2 regions of the Mesorhizobium sp. M0664 genome follow, and region 1 is predicted to be linked to the other one. Evidence: riboswitches for the same ligand, from Rfam matches in the RefSeq annotation. Region 1 holds a riboswitch; the other holds the start of a gene.
The links. A riboswitch is a leader RNA that binds a small molecule or an ion and turns the genes downstream of it on or off. The one in region 1 is predicted to bind cobalamin.
Positions count from the first base shown of each region.

Region 2: linked by a shared signal. The riboswitch ahead of metE (5-methyltetrahydropteroyltriglutamate--homocysteine S-methyltransferase) and the one ahead of NKI39_RS06515 (DUF1636 family protein) in region 1 are both predicted to bind cobalamin.

Region 1 covers NZ_JAMYPW010000003.1:209,637-224,839, forward strand. Annotated here, with positions in the region: gene NKI39_RS06470 (helix-hairpin-helix domain-containing protein) at 1-524, opposite strand, end outside; gene nuoF (NADH-quinone oxidoreductase subunit NuoF) at 605-1,909, opposite strand; gene nuoE (NADH-quinone oxidoreductase subunit NuoE) at 1,920-2,987, opposite strand; gene NKI39_RS06485 (hypothetical protein) at 2,988-3,368, opposite strand; gene NKI39_RS06490 (NADH-quinone oxidoreductase subunit D) at 3,365-4,555, opposite strand; gene NKI39_RS06495 (NADH-quinone oxidoreductase subunit C) at 4,556-5,158, opposite strand; gene NKI39_RS06500 (NuoB/complex I 20 kDa subunit family protein) at 5,164-5,745, opposite strand; gene NKI39_RS06505 (NADH-quinone oxidoreductase subunit A) at 5,736-6,101, opposite strand; gene NKI39_RS06510 (winged helix-turn-helix domain-containing protein) at 6,437-7,636, shown strand; cobalamin riboswitch at 7,666-7,869, shown strand; gene NKI39_RS06515 (DUF1636 family protein) at 7,908-8,342, shown strand; gene cobW (cobalamin biosynthesis protein CobW) at 8,339-9,379, shown strand; gene NKI39_RS06525 (cobaltochelatase subunit CobN) at 9,397-13,041, shown strand; gene cobG (precorrin-3B synthase) at 13,038-14,507, shown strand; gene NKI39_RS06535 (precorrin-8X methylmutase) at 14,504-15,151, shown strand; gene NKI39_RS06540 (precorrin-2 C(20)-methyltransferase) at 15,148-15,203, shown strand, end outside.
Region 2 covers NZ_JAMYPW010000043.1:391-15,593, forward strand. Annotated here, with positions in the region: gene tyrS (tyrosine--tRNA ligase) at 317-1,576, shown strand; partial or broken gene NKI39_RS27035 (MFS transporter) at 1,807-3,121, shown strand; gene NKI39_RS27040 (helix-turn-helix transcriptional regulator) at 3,333-4,166, shown strand; gene NKI39_RS27045 (hypothetical protein) at 4,483-4,866, opposite strand; cobalamin riboswitch at 5,284-5,484, shown strand; gene metE (5-methyltetrahydropteroyltriglutamate--homocysteine S-methyltransferase) at 5,579-7,921, shown strand; gene NKI39_RS27055 (FMN-binding negative transcriptional regulator) at 8,020-8,214, opposite strand; gene NKI39_RS27060 (dihydrodipicolinate synthase family protein) at 8,249-9,151, opposite strand; gene NKI39_RS27065 (trans-sulfuration enzyme family protein) at 9,204-10,436, opposite strand; gene pdxR (MocR-like pyridoxine biosynthesis transcription factor PdxR) at 10,520-12,016, shown strand; gene NKI39_RS27075 (B3/B4 domain-containing protein) at 12,476-13,183, shown strand; gene NKI39_RS27080 (cytochrome-c peroxidase) at 14,228-15,203, opposite strand, start outside.

The DNA.
Region 1 (15,203 bases):
CCGATGCCCGATATCGCCTTGAGGTCGGCCGGCTCGGCTGGCCGATCCATCGGCTTGGGCTGCTTGAAATCTTCCGGCATCAGCCCAGCCGACGCATCCGCTGCAACGGTGCTGGCATTCGCCAAGCTCCGTGCAGCGGTGCTCGTCGCAATGTCAGTCACATCGTTGGCGAAGGACTGCGCCTCGGCAATCAGGGTTTTGGTCGCCGCGCGCGCCTTGGTCGAGGAGCTTTTGCCGGTCGCGGAAAAGCGTTCCGTTCGCGCCTCGAAATCCTCGGCGACCGGTTGCCAAAGCCGCTGCGAGGTCTCGGCGGCGCCTGAAAGCACGCCCATCCAGATACCAAAGGCGTGGTTGGCAAGGCCGATGCCGAGTGCCGTCATCGCCGCCGCGCCCGCGACAGGATGCGCCAGGAGATTGACGGCATTGGCCATCTCCTTCGGCATCATCCTGGTCAGATCCTGGTTCATCTTCAACAACGGGTCCATATCGGGCGTAAAATCGTCGGGTGTCGAAAACAGCGACATAGGTGGTCTCCTGGTCGTTTCCGTCTGCCCCGCGCTCGTTTCCTCGTTTCGGGCATTCGCCCGCAATTTTTTGAATTCTTCTATTCCGCCGCCGCCAGCACCGGTTCGGCGCGGTGTGCGTTGCGCGAAAACTCGTCGATGCGCCGCTCCACCTCGCCGCGGAAATGCCGCATCAGGCCCTGGATCGGCCACGCCGCCGCATCGCCCAGCGCACAGATCGTGTGGCCCTCGACCTGCTTCGTCACGTCGAGCAGCATGTCGATCTCGCGCTTCTGCGCCTCGCCGCGCACCAGCCGTTCCATCACCCGCCACATCCAGCCGGTGCCCTCACGGCAAGGCGTGCACTGGCCGCAGCTCTCGTGCTTGTAGAAATAGGACAGCCGCGCGATCGCCTTCACGATATCGGTCGATTTGTCCATGACGATGACAGCCGCCGTGCCGAGGCCCGATTTCAGGTCGCGCAACGCATCGAAATCCATCGGCGCGTCGATGATCTGCTCGGCCGGCACCAGCGGCACCGAGGCGCCGCCCGGAATGACCGCCAGCAGGTTGTCCCAGCCGCCGCGGATGCCGCCGCAATGCGTCTCGATCAGTTCGCGGAACGGGATCGACATCGCCTCTTCGACGGTGCACGGATTGTTGACGTGGCCGGAGATGCAGAACAGCTTGGTGCCGACATTGTTGGGCCGGCCGAAGGACGAGAACCAGGCGGCACCGCGGCGCAGGATGGTCGGCGCGACAGCGATGGACTCGACATTGTTGACCGTCGTCGGGCAGCCATAGAGGCCGACATTGGCCGGAAATGGCGGCTTCAGCCGCGGCTGGCCCTTCTTGCCCTCGAGGCTTTCGAGCAGCGCCGTTTCCTCGCCGCAGATATAGGCGCCGGCGCCATGGTGCATGTAAATGTCGAAATCGTAGCCGGAGGTGTTGTTCTTGCCGATCAGCTTGGCCGCATAGGCCTCGTCTATGGCGCGTTGCAGCGCCTCGCGCTCGCGGATGAACTCGCCGCGCACATAGATGTAGGCGGCGACCGCGCCCATGGCGAAGCCGGCAAGCAGGCAGCCTTCGACCAGCGTGTGCGGGTCATGGCGCAGTATGTCGCGGTCCTTGCAGGTGCCGGGCTCGGACTCGTCGGCATTGACGACGAGATAGCTCGGCCGGCCGTCGCTTTGCTTGGGCATGAACGACCATTTGAGCCCGGTCGGGAAACCGGCGCCGCCGCGGCCGCGCAGGCCCGATGCCTTCATCTCGTTGACGATCCACTCGCGCCCCTTGGCAACGATGCCGGGCGTGTTGTCCCAGGCGCCGCGCGCCATGGCGCCGGCCAGCGACTTGTCGAAGCGGCCGTAGATGTTGTTGAAGATGCGGTCTCTGTCCTGAAGCATTGCTCGTTCCTCAGACCGGCTTCTTGCCGGTCGGCCGGCTCTTGTTTCCGGGCGACGCCTTGGCCGCCTTGGCGGCAGCCTTCGCCGGTTTGACCTTGGCCTCCGGCGCCTTGAAGGCAGACGCCGGCTCGGCCTTGTTCTTGGGGCCCTTGCGCTGTTTCGAGACGTCCTCGACCTGCGGCTCGGCCTTGTTGGCATTGGCGGCCGAATGCAGAGGCGCTGCGACGCTCGCCGCCTTCTCCACCGCGGGCGCGACTTTCGTGGCCGACGGCGATTTCAGCGCCGGGTTGGTCTCGACCGCGTCGGTTTTCGGCTTGCTGGCATTCGAGGGCGCAACCGGCGCCGGTGCAGGCGCGGCCGAAGCCGCTGGCGGAACTGGTGCTGCGGCGGCAGCCGCCGGCTCTGCATCCTTGGCGGCCTTGGTCGCCGCCCTGGTTTCCCGGTCGCGGGTCGCCTTGAGGATCGCCTTTTCGCTCTTGAGGGTCGTCAGGCCACTGGCCGGCTCAGAGGTGATGCGGCCGTTTTGCGGTCCTGGCGTCACCGAAGCACCTTTGCCGGCGTCATAGAGGTCGATGATCTCGGCAAGCCGCTCCGGCGTCAAATCCTCATAGGTGTCCTTGAATATCATCACCATCGGTGCGTTGACGCAGGCGCCGAGGCACTCGACCTCCTCCCACGACAGCGTGCCCTTGTCGTTGGTGTGGAATTGGTCGTGATGGATTTTCGAGCGGCACACATCCATCAGCGCTTCCGAGCCGCGCAGCATGCAGGGCGTGGTGCCGCAGACCTGGATATGAGCGCGGGTGCCGACCGGATTGAGCTGGTATTGCGTATAGAAGGTGGCGACTTCCAGCCCACGGATATAGGGCATGTCGAGCATGTCGGAGATCGTCTCGATCGCCGCCTTGGTCACCCAGCCTTCCTGCTCCTGCGCCAGCATGAGCAAGGGGATAATCGCGGATTGCTCGCGCCCCTTCGGATATTTCTTGATCCACTGCTTCGCCGCCGCCGCATTCGCCCGGTTGAAGGCGAAGGAGGCTGGCTGGAGGCTGGCTTCTGCGAGACGGCGGACTGACATTTAGCTTTTAACTCTGTTGTAGCAGTCGAAATAAAAACGAGGGTCGGACCTGGCCAAGACCGCGGTACTCTCATCGTTTCCGATCTTTCCCCGGGTAGTGTCGACATAGTCGCGATATTCGCGATACCGATCCGAGCAATCCGCGCCAAGGGCCACATTCCAATCCGGATATGCCGTATCGGCATAAAGATACCAACCGGAATCCAGATCCCAAAGTCGGCCCGTCGTGGTTACCCTGCACATGACATCTGTCTTCACGCCCTCAAGGCGGCAGGACACCCAATAGGCTTCCGCCGAGCGGCCCCAGGCGGCAACGGCACCCATGCCTGCCACTCCGGCAGCAAAACCGGCAGCAACATGCAGGGCGCTCCGCATCTTCACCGATCCACCTCCCCGAAGACGATATCGAGGGAGCCAAGCACAGCGGTGACGTCTGCCAACATGTGGCCGCGGCACAAAAAGTCCATGGCTTGCAGATGCGCAAAGCCCGGCGCGCGCAGCTTGCAGCGATAGGGCTTGTTGGTGCCGTCGGAGACGAGATAGACGCCGAACTCGCCCTTTGGCGCCTCGACTGCGGCATAGACCTCGCCGGCCGGCACGCGGTAGCTTTCGGTGTAGAGCTTGAAGTGATGGATCAGCGCTTCCATCGAGCGCTTCATCGCCGCGCGCTTCGGCGGCACCACCTTGCCGTCAAGGTTGGACACCGGGCCGGCGCCCTCCTTGCCGAGCAACAGGTCGACGCACTGGCGCATGATTTTCGCCGACTGCCGCATCTCTTCCATGCGCACCAGATAGCGGTCGAAACAGTCACCGTTCTTGCCGATCGGAATGTCGAAATCCAGCTCGGCATAGCATTCGTAGGGCTGCGATTTGCGCAGGTCCCACGGCGCGCCCGAGCCGCGCACCATGACGCCTGAAAAACCCCAGGCCCAGGCGTCCGCCAGGGAGACGGTGGCAATGTCTACATTGCGCTGCTTGAAGATACGGTTGCCGGTCAAGAGCGAGTCGAGGTCGTCGACCGATTTCAGGAACGGGTCGATCCAGCTGCCGATGTCCTCGATCAGCTTCTGCGGCAGGTCCTGGTGGACGCCGCCGGGGCGGAAATAGGCCGCGTGCATGCGCGAACCCGAGGCGCGCTCATAGAACACCATCAGCTTTTCGCGCTCGACGAAGCCCCACAGCGGCGGCGTCAGCGCGCCGACATCCATCGCCTGCGTCGTCACGTTGAGGATATGCGACATGATGCGGCCGATCTCGGAGTAGAGAACTCGGATCAACTGCCCGCGCTTCGGCACCTCGATGCCGAGCAGCCGCTCCGCGGCAAGCGCGAAGGCATGCTCCTGGTTCATCGGCGCGCAATAGTCGAGCCGGTCGAGATAGGGCACGGCCTGCAGGTAAGTCTTGGCCTCGATCAGCTTTTCCGTGCCGCGGTGCAACAGCCCGATATGCGGGTCAACGCGATCGACGACTTCGCCGTCAAGCTCCAGCACCAGGCGCAAAACGCCGTGCGCCGCTGGATGTTGCGGGCCAAAATTGATGTTGAAGTTGCGAACGGAGGTTTCAGCCATTTACTGCTTTGCCTTTTCATCCCCCGGAAGCACGTAATCCGTACCTTCCCACGGAGACAGAAAATCGAAATTGCGGAATTCCTGCTTGAGCTCCACCGGCTCGTAGATGACGCGCTTGGCTTCGTCGTCGTAACGCACCTCGACGAAGCCGGTCAGCGGAAAGTCCTTGCGCAGCGGATGGCCTTCAAAGCCGTAGTCGGTCAGGATCCGCCGCAGATCGGGATGGCCCGAAAACAGCACGCCGTAGAGATCGTAGGTCTCGCGCTCGAACCAGTCGGCGCCGGGATATATCCCGGTGATCGACGGCACGAGCGTCTCTTCGTCGGCCTGGACCTTGAGCCGGATGCGGATATTCTGCCTCGGCGACAGCAGGTGATAGACGACGTCGAAGCGCTTTGCCCGTGACGGATAATCGGCGCCGCAGACGTCGATGATCGAAATGAACTGGCATTTCGGGTCGTCGCGCAGGAAGGTCACCACCTCGATCAGGTCGCGCGGCTCGACCGAGATGGTGAGTTCGCCATAGGCGAACACCGCCTCGCCGATCCGGCCGATCAGCTTCTCGCCGAGATAGGTCGAGAGGTCATTCAACGCCTGGGTCATGCCGCTCACCGCTCGATCGTGCCGGTGCGGCGGATCTTCTTCTGCAGCAGAAGGATGCCGTAAAGCAGCGCTTCAGCGCTCGGCGGGCAGCCGGGCACGTAGATGTCGACCGGCACGATGCGGTCGCAGCCGCGCACCACCGAATAGGAATAATGATAATAGCCGCCGCCATTGGCGCATGAGCCCATCGAGATGACGTAGCGCGGCTCCGGCATCTGATCGTAGACCTTGCGCAGCGCCGGCGCCATCTTGTTGGTCAGCGTGCCGGCGACGATCATGATGTCGGACTGGCGCGGAGACGCGCGCGGCGCCACCCCGAAGCGCTCGCTGTCATAGCGCGGCATCGACGTGTGGATCATCTCGACGGCGCAGCAGGCGAGGCCAAACGTCATGAACATCAGCGAGCCGCTGCGCGCCCAGGTGATCAGCGCCTCGGTCGAGGTGACGAGAAAGCCCTTGTCGGCGAGCTCGTTGTTGATCTCCAGGAAGAATGGATCATCCTCCCCCACCGGCCTGCCGGTGTTGGGGTCGATGAGACCCTTGGGCTTCGGCGCGACGAGCGTGCCGGAACTGTCGTTCAATCCCATTCCAGCGCTCCTTTTTTCCATTCATAGGCAAAGCCGATGGTCAGCACCGCCAAAAACACCATCATCGACCAGAAACCGAGCATGCCGATCTGGCTGAACGACACCGCCCACGGAAACAGGAAGGCCACCTCCAGATCGAAGATGATGAACAGGATCGACACCAGGTAGAAGCGGATATCGAACTTCATGCGGGCGTCGTCGAACGAGTTGAAGCCGCACTCGTAGGCGGAAAGCTTTTCCGGATCGGGGTTGCGGTAGGCCACCAGGAACGGTGCGGCGAGCAGCGCCAGCCCGACGATCAGCGCCACGCCGATGAACAGGACGATGGGCAGGTACGAACCTAAAAGTGCGTTCATGCTGCAGTTTCCGTTGGCGGCCAATCCACTCTGATTACAGCACCGGACCCACTTGCGGAAGCGTGACAGTTTAACCACTGAACCGTTTTAAGGGGGCTCTATGCTGCAACGCGGCGAGGGTTAGCGCAGCGCTTTCGGCGAAGCAAGTCAAACCTTGTTCAAATCGCGGTGCTGGACGGCATATCCGGGAAAACTGGTCCGATCCGCTCCTGTTTGATTTCCTTCACTTTTTACTCCACTTTTCTCTCCTGACATGGATGCCGCCAAAACCCTGTTAGCATGGCACGGAATCGCAGGTCATTTTCTCTGTCTAAAATCGTCCGGATGCCGCCTTCATGAAGGAAAAAATCTCGCTCGCCATGGCCCGCCGCATTGCGCTCGCGGCACAGGGATTCAATGACCCGCGCCCCACCGGCACGCCTGACCGCCGGCATCTGGCCCGCGTGCTTGCCCGTACCGGCCTGCTGCAGATCGATTCCGTCAGCGCCGTGGTGCGCGCCCACTATATGCCGCTCTATTCGCGGCTTGGCCCCTACAAGCTGGCGCTGCTCGACGACGCCGCCGTAACGCGCAAGCGCATGGTCTTCGAATATTGGGCGCACGAAGCCTCCTTCTTGCCGGTCGAGACCTATCCGCTGATGCGCTGGCGCATGCAGCGGGCCGAGTGCGGCGACGAAATGTACAGCGGACTGGCCAAATGGGGCCGCGAGCACGCCGCCTATATCGAAGACATCTATCGCGAGGTCGCCGAACGAGGCCCGATCGCGGCGTCGGCTTTCGAAGGGCAGAAGGGTTCGGGTGGCTGGTGGGGCTGGAGCCATGCCAAGCACGCCTTCGAATGGCTGTTCTGGGCCGGCCGCATCACCACGGCGCATCGCCGCGGCTTCGAACGGTTCTACGATCTGCCGGAGCGCGTGCTGCCGCCAACAATACTGAGTCTGCCAACGCCCTCCCCCGAAGACGCTCACCGCGAATTGCTGCGCATCTCGGCCCGTGCCCACGGCATCGCCACGGCAGGCGACCTGCGCGACTATTTCCGCCTCTCGCCCGCCGACATCAAGGGTCGCATCGAGGAGCTGGTCGAGGCCGGCGAGCTGTTGCCGGTGAGCGTCGACGGCTGGAACAAAACAGCCTATCTCCACAAGGACGCCCGTTTGCCGCGCAGGATCGAGGCGCGCGCCTTGCTCGCGCCGTTCGATCCTGTCGTCTTCGAACGATCGCGCACCGAGCGGTTGTTCGACTTCCACTACCGCATCGAGATCTACACGCCGGCCGAAAAGCGGCGGTATGGCTATTATGTGCTGCCATTCCTGCTCGGCGACAGCATCGTCGGGCGCGTTGACCTCAGGGCCGACCGTCCGGCCGGCGTATTGCGCGTCCATGCCGCCTATGCGGAGCCCGGCGCCCCGCCACAAACCGCTGCCGAACTCTTCAAGGAATTGAAGCAGATGCAGGGCTGGCTCGGCCTGGAACGCATCGAGGTGACCGCTGCCGGCGATTTGGGCCGGCCGCTCGCGGATATCGCCGCGCCATAGACGTGCGTTGACACAACTGCCTCCACAAGCCTAAATCCGTTCCAGACGGTCCCCTGCCCGCAACGGCAGGGGCCAAGAGGGAATGCGGTGCGAAATCTCGATTTCAAATCCGCGGCTGTCCCCGCAACTGTAAGCGACGAGCCAAGGCCGAAAACCACTGGGATATTCCCGGGAAGGCGGCACCCAGGCGATGACCCGCGAGCCAGGAGACCTGCCGTCTAGGACCTAAGAATCCGATCGCCTGGCGGGTTTTCCGGGCAAGGAGCCTGATTTGGAACGCGACAGCAGTTTTCCGGCTGAGACAGCGGATTTATTGTCCGGCCATGGTGATTCCCCGGCCGGCGTTACCGTCATCGTCTGCTCGTCCTGCCGTGACGAGACCGGTTCGGACGCTCATCCGCGCGCTGGCGAACTGCTCGCAGAGGACACGCGCCGCGCTGCTTCCAGCGAAAACATCAAAATCCGCACCGTCGAATGCCTCGGCAATTGCAAGCGCCGGCTCAGCGCGGCCATGCTGCGCGACGGCTGCTGGAGCTACGTCTTCGGTGATCTGACCACGACCAGCGGCGCCGATCTCGTCACCGGGGCAAAGCTGTTCGCCACCTCGACGGATGGGCTCATTCCATGGCGCGGCCGTCCCGATTGCCTGAAGCGCGGCCTGGTTGCCCGCATCCCTCCCCTTGACCTTTTGAAGGACCTGACATGACCGCTGCCTCCCTTTCGCGCGTTCCCTGCACCGTGGTCACCGGCTTTCTCGGCGCCGGCAAGACGACGTTGATCCGCCATTTGCTCGAAAACGCCAAAGGCAAGCGCCTGGCCATCATCGTCAACGAGTTCGGCGACATCGGCATCGACGGCGAGATCCTGAAGGGCTGCGGCATCGACACCTGCCCCGAGGAAAACATCGTCGAGCTGGCCAACGGTTGCATCTGCTGCACCGTCGCCGATGATTTCGTCCCGGCGCTGGACCAGATCCTGTCGCTGACGCCGAGGGTCGACCACATCCTGATCGAGACATCCGGCCTCGCTTTGCCCAAGCCGCTGGTCCAGGCCTTCCAGTGGCCGTCGGTGAAAAGCCGCGTGACGGTGGACGGCGTCATTGCCGTGGTCGACGGACCGGCGCTGGCTGATGGCCGCGTAGCCAACGACATGGACGCCCTGCAGGCCCAGCGCGCGCAGGACCAGACGCTCGACCATGACGATCCGGTCGAGGAAGTGTTCGAAGACCAGCTCGCCTGCGCCGACCTGATCATCCTGTCGAAGAGCGACCTGATGGACGCAGCCGGCTCGGCCCGTGCCAATGCCGTCATCGGCAAGCACGTTGCGCGGGCGGTGAAGATCGTACCGACTTCGCAAGGCAAGGTCGACCCGTCGGTGCTGCTCGGCCTCGGCCTCGCCGTCGAGGACGACATCGAGAACCGCAAGACCCACCACGACGACGAGCTCGACCACGAACATGACGATTTTGACTCGTTCGTCATCGACATCACGTCTGTGTCCAACCCGGACGAGCTCGCACAACGGGTCGCCACGGCGGCGGAGGAAGAAAACGTGTTGCGCGTCAAGGGTTTCGTCGAAGTCGGCGGCAAGCCGATGCGGCTCCTGCTGCAGGCCGTCGGTCCGCGCGTCAACCACTATTACGACCGCGCCTGGACCGCCGAAGACGACCGCCGCTCGCGCCTGGTCGTCATCGGCCTGAAAGGGCTGAACCGCCCGGCCATCGAGCGTATCCTCGCCGGCTGACCCAGGTACGAGCCGCGATGCACATCCTCACCACCACATCCGCCTCGCTCGACGATCTCGCCGAGCCTGTCGATCTCAGGCAAACGCCTGCGGATGTCGTGGCGCTGTCCTTCACCGACAGCGACCTGGCCGGGCTGGCGGCGGCGTGGAAGGCAGATGCGCACCGCCTGCCGTCGATGCGGCTCGCCGCCTTGCGCGACCTGCGCCATCCGATGTCCGTCGACCTGTGGATCGACAGCGTCGCCCGCCACGCCAAGGTCATTCTGGTCCGCATCCTCGGCGGCTATGACTGGTGGCGCTATGGCTGCGACCAGCTCGCCGCTATCGCGCGAAATCGCGGTATCAAGCTGGCGCTGCTGCCGGGCGAGAGCCACGACGAGGATTTGCGGCTGATCGAAGGCTCGACGCTGCCGCGCGAGGAGTTGGACGGCCTGCTTGGCTATTTCCGCGAGGGCGGACCGGCAAATATGACGGCGCTGGTGCAGAGGCTGGCAAGTCTCGCTGGATCGGGTGCGGCTGTAGCCGAACCTGTCAGCGTGCCAAAGGCGGGATTTTACGAGCCGGGACTGGGGGTCGCAGAACGCGGCGTCCCCCTCCTCCTCGAGAGGAGGGTCCGGCCGCAGGCCGGGGGCGGGATCCTCTCCGAAGCGCGCCTACACAAAACGTCGACCACTGCCGTGACGACCCCACCCGGCCGTGCGGGCCACCCTCCCCTCGAGAGGGAGGGGGACGTCGTGCCAATTCTCTTCTACCGTTCGATGCTGCTCGCGGCCGATGTCGCGCCCATCGACGCGCTTTTCGAAGCCCTGCGCCACCGCGGCATGGTTCCCGTGCCTATGTTCGTCTCCAGCCTCAAGGACCCGGCGTCGCTCGCCTTTGTCGAAACCGCGCTCGCAACCCTGAAGCCTGCCGCCATCATCACCGCCACAGCTTTCGCCTCGGGTGCCGAGCCCGGCGTTGAAACCCTGTTCGACCGCGCCGGCGTGCCCGTGTTCCAGGTCATCGTCGCAACCACCCGCCGCGACATCTGGCAAACCAATCAGCGCGGCCTGGCGCCCGCCGACCTTGCCATGCATGTCGTCCTGCCCGAGCTCGACGGCCGCATCCTGGCCGGCGCCATTTCATTCAAGGGCGAAAGCGAAACCGACCCGGCGCTGGCCTTCCGCGCCTTCGCCAACCGGCCTGAGCCCGACCGCGTGGCGCAAGTGGCGAACCGTGTCGAGGCCTTCGTGCGCCTGCAGCGGACGCCGCGTGCGGAGCGCAAGCTCGCCATCCTGATCCCCGACTATCCGAGCGCCCCCGGTCGCACCGGCTACGCGGTTGGTCTCGACGTGCCGTCCAGCGTGCTGGCAATGCTGCGCGACCTCAGCGAACAGGGCTACGCCGTTGAAAGCATTCCACAAACGCCGCGCGAGTTGCTGGATGCGTTGGAAAAGGACAGCCAAGGGCTGGCATTGAAGGAGTATTTGACCTTCTCGACGGAATTGCCGCCGTCGGCCATCGCTGCGGTGGAAGCCGCATGGGGAAATCCAGAAGATGAGACAGGTTTGTGCGAGGCACCCCCCTCTGTCCTGCCGGACATCTCCCCCTCAAGGGGGGAGATTGGCAGTTTCGCCGACGGCTCTCTCTCAACATCCTTGGTGATTGGCGAAAGCCGAGACAACAGCGCAATCTCCCCCCTTGAGGGGGAGATGTCCGGCAGGACAGAGGGGGGTGTTCGAGCGCCTACGGCAAAATTCCCCTTCCGCGCAGCCACCTTCGGCAACATCACCGTAGCCCTCGCCCCCGATCGCGGGCGCTCCATGAACCGCCGCGCCGACTATCACGACCCGACGCTGCCGCCGCGCCATGCGCTGGTCGCCTTTGGGCTCTGGCTGCGCAAGTCGCTCGGCATCCATGCAATTGTCCATGTCGGCGCCCATGGCACGCTGGAGTGGCTGCCCGGCAAGACCGTGGCGCTCAGCGAAAACTGCTTTCCCGAGATAGTCACCGGTCCCCTGCCCGTCATCTATCCCTTCATCGTCTCCAACCCGGGAGAGGCAGCGCAGGCCAAGCGGCGCATTGCCGCCGTCACGCTCGGCCATCTGCCGCCGCCGCTGACCGGCGCCGGGCTGGACGAAAACCAGCACAGGCTTGAACGACTGGTTGACGAATATGCCCAGGCCGACGGGCTCGACCGCCGCCGCCGCGACCGCCTGGCGAAGCTGATCGTCGAGACGGCGGAAAAGACCGGCCTCGCCTCAGAGGCAGGCGTCGCCAGGACCGATGCGGCCGACGAGGCTTTGCGCCGCATCGACGCCTGGCTCTGCGATCTCAAGGATTTCGCCATCAAGGACGGCCTGCACATTTACGGCCGCTCGCCGGAAGGCGAGGCTGATCCGTTGTGGCGGCAAAGCGCGGCAGCTGAAAAAACCGCGCTGCTTGCCGCCCTCGACGGCCGCCACGTCGCTGCCGGTCCGGCCGGTGCGCCGGCGCGTGGCCGGAGCGATGTGCTGCCGACCGGCCGTAATTTGTTTACCGCCGACCCGCGTACCATGCCGACGCCGACCGCCTATGATCTGGGCAAGATGGCAGCGGAAGAAGTGGTCCGCAGCTACATGCAATCGCATGGCGACTGGCCGCGCTCGCTGGTCATCGACCTGTGGGGCTCGGCCTCGCTGCGCACCGGCGGTGAGGAGATCGCGCAAGGACTGGCGCTGATGGGCTGCCGGCCGCAATGGGATTCCGCCACCGGCCGCATTACCGGCATAGACGTGCTGCCGCCGGCAACACTCGGCCGTCCGCGCATCGATGTCACCTGGCGCATATCGGGCCTGTTCCGCGACATGTTCCCGACCCAGATCGCGCTGATCGACGCCGCGGCCAACGCGGTGGCGACCCGCGACGAGGACGATTCGGAAAACCCGCTCGCCGCTAGGACCCGCATCGACGGCAAGATCAGCCCGCGCATTTTCGGCACCTCGCCGGGCACTTACGGCGCGGGCATCGAGGACTTGTTGTCGAGCGGCGACTGGGCCGCGCGCGAAGAGATCGGCCGCACGTATCTCGCCGCCACCTCGCACGCCTATGGCGGCTCCGAGGGCGAAGGCATTTCGGCGCCCGGCGCGTTCGAGGATCGCCTCGCCGAGGCCGACCTTCTGGTTCATACCGGCGACGACCCCGGCCGCGACATCCTCGAAGGCTCGGCCGACGTCGCCTTCATCGGCGGCTTTTCGGCAGCGCTTGCCGCGCTCGGCAAGAACGCCGACGTGATCGTGCTCGACACCACGGACCCGCAAAAGCCCAAGCCGCGCTCGATCAGTGAGGCCGTATCCCGGGTAGTTCGCGCCCGCGCGGTCAACCCGCGCTTCATCGCCGGCCAGCTGCGGCACGGGCCGCGCGGCGCCTCGGAATTCGCCGAGACGGTCGACCGGCTGGTCGGCTTTGCCGAGACTACCCATGCCATATCGGGCACGCTGATCGAGGCAGTGCACGACGCCTATCTTGGCGACCCCGTGGTGCGCGCCTTCATCCTGCGCGAGAACCCGGCGGCGGCGAAGGTGATCGCCGAGCGTTTGCTGTCGGCACGGCGGCGCGGGCTCTGGCATCCGCTGCGCAATTCGATCGATGACGATCTCGCCGCACTGATTGCCGAAGCGCAAGCGCTGGGAGTGGCGGCATGAACGCTTTCTCGCGCCGTGGCGCCTGCCCCGCTTTGTCGGCGCCGATGCAAACCGGCGACGGGCTGCTGGTGCGGCTCAATCCGGTCGCTGGAGGACTGTTGCCGAAGTCGTTGATCGGACTCTGCGAATCCGCCTTGCGCCATGGCAACGGCATCATGGAAGTGACCGCCCGCGGCAGCCTGCAGATCCGCGGCCTGACGCCGGCAAGCGCGCGGCTGCTGGCGATGGAGGTCGATGCGCTCGGCATCGCTGTGCGCACCGGCGTGCCGGTCGAGACCGGCCCGCTGGCCGGGCTCGACCAGGAGGAGATAGCCGACCCGCGCCCGATGGCGGAGCGGATTCGGGCGGCAATTGAGGACGCCGGTGTTACGCAACGTCTTGGCCCGAAGGTGTCGGTGATTGTTGACGGCGGCGGGCAGCTGACAATGGATGCGGTTACGGCCGATGTCTGGCTGGTCGCGGTGCGGGCCGCCGACGGAATTAAGTGGCGGGTATCGCTCGCCGGAGATGCGCAGGGTGCCACGCCGCTGGCGATGTCCGAGGAAGATGCGGCTTGTGACATCGCCGTCGCCATTCTCAGGATGGTTGCCGAAAAAGGCCGCGATGCCCATGCGCGGGATTTGACGGCGAGGCAGCTGAGATCTCTCGCAAGTTGGCGATCCGTCGCGCCCCCCTCTGTCCTGCCGGACATCTCCCCCTCCAGGGGGGAGATCTGCAGCTTCGCCGGCGGCTTCCCCCCAGCACCTTCGGCGATTGGCGAAAGCGGAGACGAAGGCGCAATCTCCCCCCTGGAGGGGGAGATGTCCGGCAGGACAGAGGGGGGCGCGACGGATCGCCGGCCCATCGGAATTTTCGATCTGGCAGCCGGCAGTACCTCCCTCGGCATCGGCCTGCCGTTCGGCAGCATACCAGCGCCAAAACTTATCGATCTCACCCAATACGCCCTCACCCTCGGCACCACCGAAATCCGTCTGGCGCCGGGTCGCGCGCTGCTTTTGCTTGGCCTCTCCCCAGCCGCATGTCTTTCCCTCCAGAAAACCGCCGCAGCCCTCGGCTTTGTCACCGACGCAGCCGATCCGCGCACCAGGATCGCCGCCTGCCCCGGCGCACCCGCCTGCGCCTCCGGCCGGATCGCCACCCGCGACATCGCCGAGATCATCGCTACAGAAAACCGCGACATCCTTGATTCCTCGCTGACGCTGCACATCTCCGGCTGCGCCAAGGGCTGTGCCCATCCCGGTCCGGCGGCGCTGACCCTGGTCGGTGGCGAAAACGGAGCCGGACTTGTCGTGGACGGGACGGCAAAGGCATTGCCCGCCGGATACAGGCCGGGCTACGACGCCGCGCACGGCATCGGCCGCGTTGCAGCGGCGATCCGCAGCGCACGACATTCCGGCGAGACTGCTGCCGCCTGCCTGGCAAGGCTCGGCGCGGCCGGCATCACCGAAATCTACCGACAGGAATGAGCATGCCCGCCCAGAACGCCTACGACTACATCCATGATGGCACGGCGATCTACGAGCGCTCCTTCGCCATTATCCGCGCCGAGGCCGACCTTTCGCGCTTTTCCGAAGCCGAGGCCGAAATCGCTATCCGCATGATCCACGCCTGCGGCCAGGTCGATGCTTGCAGGCACTTCGTTTTCTCGAGCGATTTCGTCGCCGCCGCGCGCACGGCGCTGGCGGCCGGCGCGCCGATCTTCTGCGATGCGCAGATGGTCTCGCATGGCGTCACGCGCGCCCGGCTGCCGGCCGGCAATGAGGTGATCTGCACGCTGCGCGATCCGCGGACCGCCGACATCGCGAAAAAGATCGGCAACACCCGCTCGGCCGCCGCGATCGACCTGTGGGGCGAGCGCATGGCCGGTTCGGTCGTCGCCATCGGCAATGCGCCGACAGCCCTTTTCTATCTGCTGGAAAAGCTGCGCGACGGCGCGCCGAAGCCGGCGGCGATCATCGGCATGCCGGTCGGGTTTGTCGGTGCCGCCGAATCGAAGGATGCGCTGGCCGAAAATTCCTATGGCGTGCCTTACGCCATCGTGCGCGGCCGGCTGGGCGGCAGCGCCATGACCGCCGCCGCACTCAATGCATTGGCGAGGCCGGGCCTATGAATACGATTGCAAAAGGCAGGCTTGTCGGCGTCGGCACCGGACCCGGCGACCC
Region 2 (15,203 bases), on a different contig from region 1:
GCTCGACATCAGAAGGAAAGCGGGAAGCAGGAAATGCTGTCGCAAAAGTTGAGTTCTGCGAGGTGCAAAAGTCAGTTGCAAATCGTCGCGACAGAGGCTCGGCAGCTCCCCGAAGTAGCCATTTCAGATTGCTTGCAGGTGCGGATAAAGTCCTTTATGCATCGGCACATGATCAAGTCGGCGCTCATCGCTGCAATCTATTATGCGACGCTTCCATAAGGAGCGGCGCGTTTCGATCATGCCTTGAAACAAGCCGCCGTCAGGCGGCTTTGTTCATTGAGAGGACCCCCTGGCGGCAATACCAGGAGGATTCCCTATGGCACTTCCCGATTTATCAACCGGTCATTCCAAACCATATTCGGCGGCTTTGAAGACGCTCATTGAGCGCGGCTATGTAAATCAAGGGACCGACCTGCCGGGTGTCGATGCCGCCTTTGAAGCAGGCATCGTACCCGCTTACGCTGGTTTCGATGCGACGGCTGACAGTCTTCATGTCGGCCATCTTCTTCTGATCATGGCGCTTCGTCATCTTCAGCAGACTGGCCATAAACCCATCGTTCTCATTGGGGGTGGGACCACCCGCATCGGCGATCCCAGCTTCCGTTCGGACGCGCGGCCGATGCTGACGGACGAGCGGATCGCCGCCAACATTGAAGGGATCAGAAAGGTCTTTGGCCGTCTCCTTGTCTTCGGAGACGGCCCGACGGATGCCGTGATGGTGAACAATGCCGACTGGCTGGACAGCATTCGTTGGATCGACATGCTGAGAGACGTCGGCAGGCATTTCTCCGTCAATCGGATGCTCTCTTTCGACAGTGTGAAGTCGCGGCTGGAAAAGCAGGAGAATCTGAGCTTCTTAGAATTCAACTACATGATCCTCCAAGCGTTCGACTTCCTTGAGCTAACCCGCCGGACCGGTTGCCGTTTGCAGATGGGTGGAGCCGACCAGTGGGGGAACATCATCAATGGCATCGACTTGATACGGCGGACGGATGGAAAGGAAGTCTTCGGAGTGACTACGCCGCTTCTGAAGACTCCTTCAGGTGTCAAGATGGGTAAGACGGCTGCCGGAGCTGTGTGGCTCAACGAAGATCGCCTTTCGCCATACGATTACTGGCAATTCTGGCGTAACACGGAAGACGCTGATGTCGTTCGGTTTCTGAAGCTTTTCACCGATCTGCCGATGAACGAGATCGAGCGATTTGGACAGGCTGAAGGAACCGAGCTAAACGCCGTCAAAGAACGTCTCGCCAACGAAGCTACGGCCCTGGCACATGGAACTAACGCCGCCAAACAGGCGGAGGCCACGGCTAGCCAAGCATTTGGGCAGGGCGAAGCCGCAGAGGGGCTACCGACGCTTCATCTAAATGACGCCGAGGGGTTGGCCGGAGTAGCCCTTGTGGATTTGCTGGTACGCGCCGGATTGACCTCCTCCAAAGGGGAAGCGCGAAGGGCGATCTCGGGACGAGGTGTGCGGATCAACGGCAACGTTGTCGAGGTTGATACAATGATATCTTCCCAAGACCTCCCGATCCGGCTTTCGCTCGGCCGGAAGCGCCACACTGTTGTAAAGTAGGGTTTCAGCAAATGCTGTCGCAGAAATTCTGCCCGCTTAGCGGATATTGCAGACATTCGCGTCGAGTTCCCTGAGGAATGTCGAGAGACACTCCTCAGGGGGTAGTTAAGGCCGCCAAGTTTTCTGAGTTAGCAGGCGCGCCATTGTGGCAGCTTGGCTTGTATGGCGAGGCCATGGTTGAGTGAGGCGAACCAAATCCAGCCCGGCGGTCGATCCCGAAGCTTCCCACAATGGCGAAGAGAACATCTTCACTGGTTCCTTTTCAGCACAAGACCTTCCGTTCGCTATGGTCGGCTGCACTCATTTCGAGCCTTGGCACCCTAGTGGAAGGTGCGGCGGCAGCTTGGCTGATGACGAGCATCGCCACCTCCCATGGAATGGTGGCGCTCGTCCAGTCATCGACCACCCTCCCCTACATGATCTTCTCGCTCGCGGCGGGAGCGCTCGCGGACAAGTTTGACCGTCGCCGGATCATGTTGACTGCGCAACTGCTGATGGTCTGCGTATCCGCCTTCCTGGCGTTCCTGACCTATGCGGGGAATGACACCCTGGACCCTTCTGGGTCTCACCTTCCTAATCGGCTGTGGTTGGGCATTGCACGATCCCTCTTGGCAAGCCTCCATGGGAGATATCCTGCCTCGCGAACACCTGCCAAGCGGGGTTGCGCTCAACGGCATGAGCTACAATCTCATGCGCAGCATCGGGCCGGCGATTGGCGGCATAATCGTGGCCACAGCCGGTGCGGGCTTCGCGTTCCTCTTCAACGTCCTTTGCTACTTCGCTCTGATCGCTGCGCTGTTGCGATGGAAAGCCGAACGGGCACGACAAGCGCTGCCGCGGGAGGCTTTCGGCAGTGCGATGGCGGCGGGCTTCCGTTACGTGCTCTTGTCGCCGAACCTTCTCAAGGTGATGTGCCGGAGTTCATTTTCGGCCTCACCGCCGTTGTCATTTTGGCTCTCCTGCCGTTGGTCGCTCGCGAACAGATCAAAGGGACCGCAGTCACCTACGGCGTGATGCTCGGCTTCTTCGGCCTGGGAGCGATTTGCGGCGCGCTCCTCATCGGGCGGGTCCGAGAAGTTCTCTCCAACGAATGGGTCATTCGCGGTGCGTTCTTTGTATTGGCGATCAGCTGCTTCTTTCGGGCATGGAGCGAGCACGTTGGGCTGAGCTGTCTCAACCTCATGCCAGCCGGTGCGGCTTGGATTCAATCATTCTCGCTGTTTAACGTCCGTGCAGCTTTCGGCGCCGCGGTGGGTGGTTGGACGCGCCCTCTCTCTATCAGACGGCCACATACGGCGGCATGGCGGCGGGAAGCTGGCTTTGGGGCGAACTGGCGGATGTCCAAGGTGTTTCGGGAGCCTTGCTCGTCCGCCAGCTGGTTCTTGTCATTGGGGGACTGATGGGCATCCTTCTGCGTCAGCCGGATTTTGAAACGCTCAATCTGGATCCTACCAACAAGTTCAGCGAACCGACGCTGCAACTTGACCTGCGGCCACGAGCGGTCCGATCATGGTGATGGTCGACTATCGTGTCGATCAGAGAGATCCAGACTCGCCCACAATAATTATCTGAATTCAGCAGTAATTTTTGATCGCCCGTTCGTGCTGTGTACCAGCCCTGTGTCTTGCGCAAGTGGTCACGAACGGCTGCGGGAGCCTCGAAGACGCCCTAAAAACACATGCTGCGATTTTTGAACACGCTTGACGTGTTAGATTAATTCATCCACAATGCGTGTGTTGAACACGCGAGGTGAGTTATGAACATGAAAGAGCTTAGGGTTCGACTGGGCATGACTCAAAAAGATTTGGCAGAGCAGATGGCAACGACGCAACAGACTGTGGCCCGTTGGGAAACAGGCAAAACGCAGTTGAACGTCGAGCAGATCAAGGACCTTTGTCTCACGTTGAAATGCACGGTCGAGGAGCTGCTGGGCTGGAAGATTGATGTCGAGGAGTGGCGCACGAGCCCGTTTGCAATTGCCGATGCCGAAACGCGATACGGCACGCTCAGAATCAAGACGACTGTTGGCAGCCGCCAATATCCTATCGATGAAAAGGCGCGTGAATCGATTTTACGTCAATTGAAGGAACTTCATAATCTTCGTAGAAATAACACAAGCAGGCCATGGCTGTATTGTTGGAGCCTTGACAACAAAATACTCTTGATAAATCCGCAATATGTCCGCACCATTGAGCTTATCGGTGACGATGTAGAGGAGATGCCAGAGTATTATCATCCAGAAATCTATCGGGCTTTGGATGACTGGGATAAGGGTGAGGTTTCAGGAAAGCTGAAGAAAGAATGCGATGCCATCATCGCAGAGATGGGTGATCAGGAAGCCGTGCGCATGGCCTCCTATGTTCGCGTCACATATGACGACGGAGAAGATGAGTGGAACTTCTTGGATGAAGAAACCGCTACGACTTTCTTCGGATTGGAAGCTGCGACCTTTGACGTTCCCCAGTGTAGTTTCGCCGAAGTGGAGGAAGAAGGTTACTACCGAGCGCGATACGCCAACCTTGATCGCGTCGCGGTGATGGAGGTTCCAAGCGACCGTTATCACAGATTGACCGCGCCCGAGGAAGCTTAGAACCATCCACGAAGGGCGCATGTTACATCTCGACCTTGCGTGGTGCGTTTTCAGTACGAGATGACGTTAAGCGTAGGTAGTGGCAGGTAAGAGTGCTCGACCAGAAGCTCAACTGCCTCCTCAATATCGCTGCCGATGTGCCGCAGGACACGTCCACGGGAGCGTGGATAGGCGTGAAGTTCCTGCACTCCACGGTCCGCTCTCCCATCGCCGGTATATGCCCGACGCCATCTTGTGGACGAGCTTGGCCGCCTGCACCCGGTTGTATTCCGGCTTGCGGTCCGCCTGGGGGTCCGCCGCGATGGCTATCTCCATGTCAATCGGCGCCGAACTTTGACTGCCCGCTGCTTTTGATGATTTGGCGAGGTCCCGCGCAATCACTCTTGGTCTTCTCCTTGAGGCCCTGTGTCGCGAACTTGTGGTCCAGCAGGGCAAACAGGTCCAAGTCCCCCTCCGCCCGTGGCGCTGGCTTGCCCTCACCGCCCTCGGCTTCCAATTGGGGAACCGCTTCTGCGCGCTGCACCGTGGCGATTGTCCGCCCAAGACGCATCACAAGATCGAACGCCAAACCGTGCCCGTGCACGACGATTTGCCGCTCAGGCCCATTTGGACAGGACTTGAGCTGGCCCGGTGGTTTGAGCCGGGTTACCTTGAGCCGGTGGGCTGCGAACACGCAGTTCGAGACATTGGCCTCGATCACTTCGTAACAGGCCGCTGCGCCGGGCCTCGGGTGCTCCCCCCGAAATCGTTGTGTCGTATCACCGAGGGCATCACGGCCAACAGTTTCCACATGGGCAACAGCCTCGCCATTGAGCCGGATGTGGTCGCGAGCAGATCACCAACGAAGCGGTCGGAAGCTCGGAGCCGAAGTTCGACGCCGAGGTGGCGTTCGCATGATGCGGGAAGCAGCACCACGGCGCTTGCCGGTAGTTTGCCGCCGGCAGCCGACGAACTCCTATCCTCCTGGACCGCTGTGCGTTATTGCTTTGATTTACCGGCCGCTCAAGGCTTCCATAGTTTCGCTTTCAAGGCGACCTTTGGCAACATGCCAACGGAAATTTAACATAACGACATAAACATTTCTTTATGCGACGTTGACAAAGAAGCGAACTGCGGTAATTGTCTCCCGTGTCGTGGTTCTCCGTACGGCGCTGCCGCAGCGGAGCTAAGAGGGAAGCCGGTGCGATGCCGGCGCTGCCCCCGCAACTGTTAGCGGCGAGCCAACCCCACTCATGTCACTGAGGCGAATAGCCTTGGGAAGACGGGTAGAGGCTATGACCCCGCGAGCCAGGAGACCTGCCACGGCGAATTACGTCCACGGGCGGGGTGTCTCGATGGCCGCTGCAGCCTGGCGTTCGTGCCGGCCTGCTAGCGCCTTCCTTGTCACCGACGCCCCAACCATCGGGGTATGCATGACTGTCTCTCAGCAAATTCCTGTAGCAACGCTCGGCGTGCCCCGCTTCGGTCGTCGGCGAGAACTGAAATTCGCGCTTGAAAGCTACTGGTCCGGAAAATCGTCCGCTGCCGACCTTCTCACGACGGCGAAGGCGCTCCGTGCCGCTAGCTGGGAGGAGCAACGCGATCGCGGCGTGTCGAAAATCCCGTCGAACGACTTCTCGCTTTACGACCATGTGCTCGACACCGCAGCCATGGTCGGCGCCCTTCCGTCCCGTTACGGCTGGAATGGCGGCGAGGTCCCACTCGACATCTACTTCGCTATGGCGCGCGGCAACCAAGGTCAGACGGAGGATTGTGGGCACGGTGGTCACCAGCATGCGGCTCATCGGCCTGGCGTAACCGCGATGGAAATGACCAAGTGGTTTGACACCAACTATCACTACATTGTGCCGGAACTAGACGATGATCAGACGTTCGCTCTTTCGTCGACGAAGCCGGTTGATTACTTCCTCGAGGCTAAAGCCCTCGGCATTCACACACGCCCAGTCATCCTTGGACCGGTCACCTTCCTCAAGCTGGCTAAATCGCCTGCCGGCTTCGATCCCATCGCGCTCCTACCACGGCTTCTGCCCGTCTACGAGCAACTCCTGCGGAGCTTGAAGCTGTCGGGTGCCGATTGGGTGCAGATCGATGAGCCAGCGCTTGTCCTCGATCTGAACCCGAACGAACGAGCTGCGTTCGAATTCGCCTATGGCCAGCTGTCAAAAGCCGCGCCCGAGTTGAAGATCATGCTGGCTGCCTATTTCGGGCCGCTGGGAGACAATCTCGAAACCGCGGTTTCTCTGCCCCTGGCCGGGCTGCATATTGATCTCGTGCGCGCTCCCGAGCAGCTGGAAACGGTGGGTCGGCTCGCACCGAAGGATCTGGTGCTCTCGCTTGGCTTGATCGATGGCCGCAACGTCTGGCGTGCGAACCTGCCCGCCATTCTCGACCGCATCAAACCGATCGTCGCCGGCTGGCCCTTGGACCGCGTCGAGATCGCGCCTTCTTGCTCGATGCTGCATGTGCCGATCGACCTCCGCATGGAGACGGAACTCGACGCGGACATCAGGTCGTGGCTCGCCTTCGCGGCCCAGAAGACCGACGAGTTGGTGTTGCTTGCCCGGGCCCTGTCCCAAGGCAGGGATGCGGTGGCAGGCGCGTTGAAAGCGTCTGCCGAGGCTGCCGCCACTCGCGTGACATCCACGAAGATCCATGACCCGCTGGTTGAGGGGCGGATCGCCAGCATTGACGACAGCATGAAGCGACGAGAGAGCGCTTTTGCCGAGCGCTCCAGAGTCCAGGCCGGCACGCTCGGGCTGCCGCCGTTCCCGACGACGACCATCGGGTCCTTCCCGCAGACGCCGCAGGTACGCAGGGCGCGGGCCGCTCATGCGAAGGGCCAGCTGAGCTATGTCGACTACGAGACCTTCCTGAAGAAGGAGATCGAGGCTGCAATTCGCTGGCAGGAAGAGATCGGGCTGGACGTGCTGGTGCACGGTGAGTTCGAACGAAACGACATGGTACAGCATTTCGGCGAGCAGCTGTCCGGCTTCGCCTTCACCCAGCATGCCTGGGTGCAGAGCTATGGGTCGCGTTACGTGCGCCCCCCCATCATCTTCGGCGACGTATCGAGACCCAATCCGATGACGCTGCGCTGGTGGCAGTTCGCCCAGTCGCTTACGGAAAACCCTGTGAAGGGAATGCTCACCGGCCCAGTGACCATTCTCAACTGGTCATTTGTTCGCGACGACGTACCCCGCTCCGAAGCATGCCGCCAGATCGCGCTCGCCATCCGCGACGAAGTGACGGATCTCGAATGGTCCGGCGCAAGGATGATCCAGATCGATGAGGCCGCGTTTCGCGAAGGATTGCCACTGCGCCAGTCTGATTGGAACGACTATCTCGACTGGGCTGTCGAATGCTTCCGGATCGCTTCAACGGGTGTAAAGGACGCGACTCAAATCCATACCCACATGTGCTATTCGGAGTTCAACGAGATCATCGACGCGATCGCTGAAATGGATGCGGATGTCATTTCGATTGAGACGTCGCGCTCGAAAATGGAACTGCTGGACGCCTTCACGAGCTCCAAATATCCGAATGAAATCGGGCCCGGAGTCTACGACATTCACTCACCACGGGTCCCGGAAGTCGGCGAGATTTCGGATCTCGTCATGCTTGCCCGCGAGCGACTGTCCGATGCCCAACTGTGGGTAAACCCGGACTGTGGCCTCAAAACCCGCAAGTGGGAGGAGGTCCGCCCTGCCCTCATGAACATGGTTGCTGCAGCACGCGCGCTCCGGGAGAAAGTGTAGGCCGGAAGGTTTCCTGGTTGCTCACCATGTGGTGAGTTAGCGGCTGCCGCATGTGGGCCGTGAATGTGCCAAAACGCGATCACATCCTTTGAAATAAGTCACTCGAGCGAGAAAGTGCACTTTCCTTCGGCACGTGTACTAATCGCGCAGGAATAAAGGGAACCGTTTTCTCCCTGTGTGATTGGCGTCGAGACCGCTCCAGCCATGGTTATCAGCACGCCGAGTGCGTTGTTCTCGATCAGTTCGTAAAGGACTTCTCGGCTCGGTTCATCGAAATGAGCGGGTAAATACATGACAGTTCCTTTCACTGGCCGCCGGGTTCGCTGTTCACCGGCTGGCATCCGATGGCAAGCGTTCCAACGCGGCGGCGATCTGGCGCTTCGCTGCTGAGGGCAGAGGCAGGATGGGACGCGGGGGGGCGGCACGGCAAATGTCGAGCAATTCGGCGAGTGCATAGACGACGCGAAGGCTCGAGAACTCCTTGAAGAGTCTCCAGAGCGGCGCAAGCGTGGCATCGATCCGTCGCGCTTCGGCCGCATCGCCCTGTTGCGCCGCCGTGACGATCTTCACGCAGACCTCGGGCAGGATGCCGGCGAGGACGCTGTACCATGTGTCGGCGCCGGCGATCATGGCCTCTGCGGCGTTCCAGTCGCCGCTGTAGCCGATCGAGAACCCTTCCGGCACAGTGCGCCTCTGGTCGGCCAGATGGCTCTTGATCGCTTCGCCCTTGTCTGTCGGATTTTTGATAGCGACAATCCCACCCACCTTTGCCAGGCGGCTGACGAGTGCTGGGGTGAAATGGAAATGCGTCGTTCCTGGATTGTCGTAGATGACGATCGGCAGGCCGCTCTCGCACGCCACCGTGGAGAAATGTTCGAACACCTCGTCCTCAGTGAGCGGGGTGTAAGAGGCGGCGGCAAGCAACCCCGCGGCAGCCCCAAGGGCCTTAGCGTCCTGCGCGAACCTCACTGCTTCGTCGGTGCGCAGCGCGCCCACACCCACCACGACTGGCATTTGTCCCCCGGTTTCGTCCAAGGTCTCGGCGAGCGCCCGTCGCCGTTCCTCGCGCGTCAGATACATGTATGTGCCGGTGCTGCCGAGAAGACCGATGGAATCGACCTGAGCGGCGCAAAGCCTGGCAATCAGCTTGCGCAGAGCAACGGTATCGACACGGCCGTCACGATCGGTCGGCGTGATGGGAAACGCGGAAAGGCCGCTCAGGAATGCCATGGCAAGGCTCCAGGTTTGTGCGTGAGCGCAGGACTGGCCGGACGACAAGTCATCACAAGGCGTCCAGAGCCCGCCGCAGGTCGGCGATTAGGTCATCGGCGTCTTCAAGACCCACCGAGAGACGCATGAGGTCCTCGCCGACTCCATCGGCCAGATGCGCATCCTTGCGGATCGGCTGACGAGCACGGGTCAGGCTTGCCGGATGATAGATGAGACTGTCGGCATCGCCGAGGCTGACAGCCCGGGTGATCAGGTTGAGCCGGTCCATCATCCGCCGCGCGCCCTCGAACCCAGCGTGGAGGCCAAAGGCCAACATGCCCGACCCTTGGGACATCTGCTTTCGCGCCGTCACCTGATCAGGGTGCGAGTCGAGGAAGGGATAACTCACCCATGCCACCGCCGGGTGCGCCTGGAGCGCCTGAGCCACCGCAAGGGCAGTGGCGCTGTGCCGTTCCATGCGCAGCGTGAGCGTCTTCAGACCGCGCAGGATCAGGAAGGCTGACATGGGCGAGAGCGCTGCGCCGGTGATGTAGCGCAAGCCCGTTTCGTGCAGCGTGCGGAGCGTTGGCGCGTCGCCCAGAAGCGCGCCCCCAAGGGCATCGCCATGACCGTTGATGTACTTGGTCAGCGAGTGGAGCACGATGTCGGCCCCATGTTCGAGTGGGCGCTGGAGCGCGGGCGAGGCGAAGGTGCTGTCCACGGCAACCTTCACACCGCGCGCGTGGGCGCGCTCGGCAATGGCAGAGATGTCGAGGATGCGGCTCAGCGGATTGACCGGGGTCTCGAAGAAAACAAGCCGGGTCCGCTCGGTGATCGCGGCATCGAGATTTTGGGGATCGGACAGGTCGACCGCGACGACCTTGATGCCGAAGCGGGGGACCGCCTGTTCGACCATGGCTAGCGTGTTCGCATAAAGCGTCCTGTGGACGATGAGTTCATCGCCTTGGGACAGGAGCGACAGGATCAGCGTCCCGAAAGCCGCCATCCCCGAGGCAACGACCAGACCTGCCTCGGCTCCTTCCAGATTGGCGAGCCGTTGTTCGAGGATCTCCGTCGTCGGATTGTATTCGCGCGCATAGAGCCTTCCGCCAAGCGCGGCGGCGGCCTCGTTCGCTGCCACGCTTTCGAATCCATAGGTCGAGGTCAAGAAGACTGGCGGCTGAACGGCATTGGAAAAGCCGGCGGGATCGTAGCCATGATGGATCGCCCGAGTGGCGAATCCGGGACCGGTGTCGTTGAGCGACCGCGTGAGAGCATCGGTTTCCGATTGATAGGAGCGGGTCATTCGGCCTCTAAGATCTTGCTTGGGTTTCCGAAAGATTGACGGCAAACTGGCCAATGTGAAATATCCAGTTGGCGATGAATGAAATGGTCCAGTCTTCAAGTACCGGTTCTGCAGGTCGCACGCACGCGATGGGTGCACGCCAGATCTACGAGGCTCTTCGCGAGCAGATCCTCGGAAGTGTCTACGAAACCGGCAGTCAGCTGCCTTCCTCCCGAGGCCTCGCAAATGACCTTGGGGTTTCGCGAACGACGGTGACGGTCGCCTATGAGCAACTGGCCGCGGAAGGTTTCATCGACGTCCGTCAAGGCGCACGACCCCGCGTTGCATCTTCGTTGATCGGTCCTGAGACGAGCCGCACTGTCGCGAAACGAGTCGGCCCGGTTCATCTGTCCGCCTATGGCGAACGACTGCGCGTTACGCCGCCCTGGCCGGATTATCTGCCGACTGGACTGAAGGTCGATTTCCGCTATGGCGACCTGGCGCCGTCAGACTTCCCCGCATTGGTCTGGAAACGTGCGATGAACGAGGCGATGGGGCAGCGCCCGTTGCGTCTTGCCTATGACGATCCTCGCGGCTCGCGCCGGCTGCGTCAGGCGCTCCAGGGCTATCTCTGGCGCGCCCGAACCCTGAGCTGCGACCTCGAGCAGATCATCATCGTCAACGGTTCGCAGCAGGGCCTCGACCTGTGCGCGCGCCTGCTTCTCGATCCCGCCGACCGCTTCGTCATCGAGGACCCGTGCTACAGGATGGCGCGTCAGGTCTTTGCCAGCACAGGCGCCTCGCCCATCCCGGTCACCGTCGACGAGGACGGGATGAAGACGGAGTTGCTGGCGAGGATTGGTGCACGACTGGCCTATGTCACGCCATCGCATCAGTTTCCGCTGGGCGGCGTCATGCCGATCACACGCCGCCACCAGCTTCTGGAATGGGCGCGGAACAACAGCGCCTATGTGATTGAGGACGACTACGACAGCGAATATCGCTACGACATCAATCCGGTCCCTCCGCTGCACAGCCTTCAGGACCACGGGGCTGTCATCTATCTCGGCACGATCTCCAAGACGCTCTCGCCAATGCTGCGCATAGGCTACCTCGTCGTCCCGCCGGAATTGCAGGAGGTCTTCGCAACCGCCAAACAATTCTCGGACCGGCATTCGCCGGTGGCTGAACAGGAGGCTCTGGCCTGTTTGATCGAAAGTGGCGGCTACGAAAGCCATGTGCGGCGCGTGCGCAGGCTGAACGGCGAGCGTCGGGGGACGTTGCTGGGCGCCTTGCGGCGCAGCTTCGGAGATCGCATCGCTGTCCAGGGAGCAGAGGCCGGTCTGCACGTCGTCGTTTGGTTCGACGAACTGCCGCGATCGCGGGAAACGACCCTTGTCGAAGCCGCCCGAGGCGCGGGCCTGGGGCTACACCTGATCTCGCCCCTTTACGAGCGGCAGTCGGACGAAGGCCACATCGATCGCATGGGGCTTGTCATGGGCTATGCCGCCTTGAGCATTCGGCAGATCGAGAAGGGCGTTGAGATCCTGCGAGCGGTTGTCAAGCAGGTGCAAGATGCGTTGCCGGAACACGGTGGCTAAAACGGCGGGGACGTGGCGTGCTGGCGAGGAAACCGACCCTTGGGCTGAACCGCATTTCGTTTGCAAGCCAACTGGACTGGGAAAACGCCATGCAACTGGTGCTGTTGATCAGGCCAGTTTGGCGGCAGATTTTCGTGCGAGATGAATTTCCGAGAGCGATGCATGACCCGGCAAGGAAAGCTGCTTCACATCCATATCGCGCCCGCTGCCTCCTAATGAAAAGGAGGATCTGGCGGAGACGTAGCTTGTTGCCGGCCGAGGCGGGCTCGAGCACCCGCAAGAGATAATCGACGATCTCTACCAGGCCTTGTCCACGGCCGAATGGTGGAATTATCCAGCGCATGGTGCGGCATGCACCATGCCGATGCCAGAAGATCTGGACGCTCGACAAGCACCTTTCTTCAAACATTTTCCGAACGACCCCCAGCGCAAAGCCTCCCCATGAGAAAAGAGCATCCCATGTCTTTCACGCCATTGGTTGCCCCCGAGATCAAGGCCCGCTACCCGGATTTTCATCTGATCAGCATTGTGGTGCGGAACGCTGAAATCGACGTGCCGGATGCACAGGCGTTGAACGACACGATTGCGGCGGCGGAACAGGCCGCGCTTCGCGATGACGCCCAAAGGGACGCGCATCTTGCGGCGTGGGCCGTTGCCTACGAGGCTTTCGGCACAAAGGCCAATCGAACGCCGTGCTCGGCCGCCGCGCTTCTCAAGCGGGTGCGGAAAGATGGCTCTCTCCCGCGGATATCCCCACTGGTTGATGCCTACAATGCCGTCAGCGTGTTGTATGGCGTCCCGATTGGCGGGGAGGATCTCGATCTTTACCAGGGGGTCCCGAGACTTTTAATTGCGAAGGGAGCGGAGCCATTCGACACGATCCAGCAAGGTGAAATGGTAACCGAGCATCCCGAACCGGGCGAAGTCATCTGGTGCGATGATGCCGGTGTCACGTGCCGCCGCTGGAACTGGCGGCAGGGGCGGCGCACCATGGTCACGGTCCATACCCGCGCCATGTGGCTCGTGCTGGAAGCCCTCGGCCCAATGTCAGCTAAACAGACGACGGCCACCGGAGAGCATCTGATGGGACTTATCCAAGCGTTGTGCCCGGGTGCGCGAATCGAAACCGCGCGAATCGACGAGTCCACTAGATCTCGTGTTCCTTAGGGTATGGCCCCACCTTTCGGAGAAACACCCCACTCAGCCCTGTCCGGATCTGGCGCTCCTTGCTCGCTCCGCTGGCCTACACAGTTGATTGCGAACGACCCAGAACGGCTCTCGAAAACGAGCGTCGAACGAAATCAGATCACTGCTTGTTCTCCCTTAGCGTTGTTTGGCGTACTTTTATCGCGATGCCTCCAGTGGGGATGGTCCAAATTGCGCAAGCTCGGTCGAGTGATCGCGGAGAAGCTTAATGTCGACTAAATCGAAATTCATGGAGCGGTACGGACAACGGGTGCGAACCCGGGACGTCGTCCCGGTGTCGTCAGGCTCTCCCGTCCGACTGAGCCTCAGTTTTCTTCACGGCGCGAATACTCCTGAGGCCGCCCGGATTCTCGTTAAGAGACAGCTGCCGCTCAGGACGGCCCACGCGATACTCACGGAGATGGTCGATCACGGCAAGGCGTTCGTGACGGTTCCTTGCGTCGACGACCTATTGCACTGAAGAATGAACTGTCGTCCGCAGGCGTGATCGCGAAGGTTCATGCGCCGCGGCCGATAAGTGTTCGCGAAGTCCGGGATCGCACGAAGCTCTCTCAGGAGGCATTCTCCGTGAGGTATGGCCTCGATCTGGCAACGCTTCGAAACTGGGAGCAAGGTCGCTCGAAACGGATGCAGCGGCGAACACTCTCCTTTGGACCATCGCCCGGAATCCGGAAGCAGTCGAAGAATCGCTGGACATGGAGGACGGAGTGGCTGCCCCTTCGCCCTAAGGGTGCCGATCACTTTGGCGCGCGGCAATTCGGCCGCCAGCGCGATGACCGGCCGCCGCGCGGTATCGACAGCGCGCGAGCCTCATGCGTCAGACGCCTTCCTTGGCATGTCGCACGCCAGATCCCAAACATGATTCCATCGCAACGAGATGGTGACGGAAGCAGTGCCTGCACTTTGGAAACGAGCCATTTGCGTTCTCATGGACGTCGCGACTCGTCTCGTCCAGTAAAAGTCGCACTCATTGTCAATTGCGATGTTCCGCAGTCAGCTGGCCGTTTATTTTCCTAAGATCTGCATTATAGGCCGGGGTGTTGTCGCCGTTTCGGCGGGTAAGATGGGATAGGCGACCTCGGGTGCCTTTCCGGTCAGCGAGTTGAGGAAGTCAACAAGCAGGTCGACTTCTTCGTCCGCCAGTACCACGCCAAGCTGGGTGGTTCCCATGATGGCAACGGCCTGTTTCAGATCCCAAACCTTGCCCGAATGAAAGTATGGCGCGGTGAGTGCAACGTTGCGCAGCGGCGCCACGCGGAAAACATAGGAATCGTCGGCTGCATTGGTGACCGCAAATCGGCCTTTGTCTTTTTCCGGCAGGACCTCGGCGCTGGGCTGTTCCACGAGGCCGAATGGGTAATAGGCTTCCCCACCAACGTTGATGCCGGCATGGCAGGACGAGCAGCCTTTGTCCATGAAAAGCGCCAGGCCCTGTTTCTGTTCGGAAGTCATGGCAAGCTCATCACCATTCAGGAAGCTGTCGAAGGGGGCCGGCGTGACCAGTGTCGCCTCGAAGGCTTCGATTGCCTTGGCGAAGTTGTCGAAGGTGACCCGATCGGCTTCAGCCGGAAAAGCTGCATCGAACCACTCGACATATTGCGGCATGGACTTGAGCGTGGCGATGACTTGGCCCGGTGTATTGGCCATTTCGATGCCGGCTTGGACCGGTCCCTTCCCCTGAGCCTTCAGGTCTGCGGCACGACCATCCCAGAACTGGGCGATGTTGAAGACAGCGTTCAGTACAGTCGGCGCGTTGCGCTGTCCCTTCTGCCAACCATGGCCGATCGAGGTTTCGTGATTGTCGTCGCCGCCGGTGGCCAGGTTGTGGCACGAGTTGCACGACAAGACGCCTGACGCAGAAACGCGTGGATCGAAGAACAGTGCCTTGCCGAGAGCGATCTTTTCCGGGGTGATCGGGTTGTTGGCGACTGCCGGCGTGGTGGATGGCAAAGCCCTGAAGGTGGCCAGTGCCGTTTCTCTG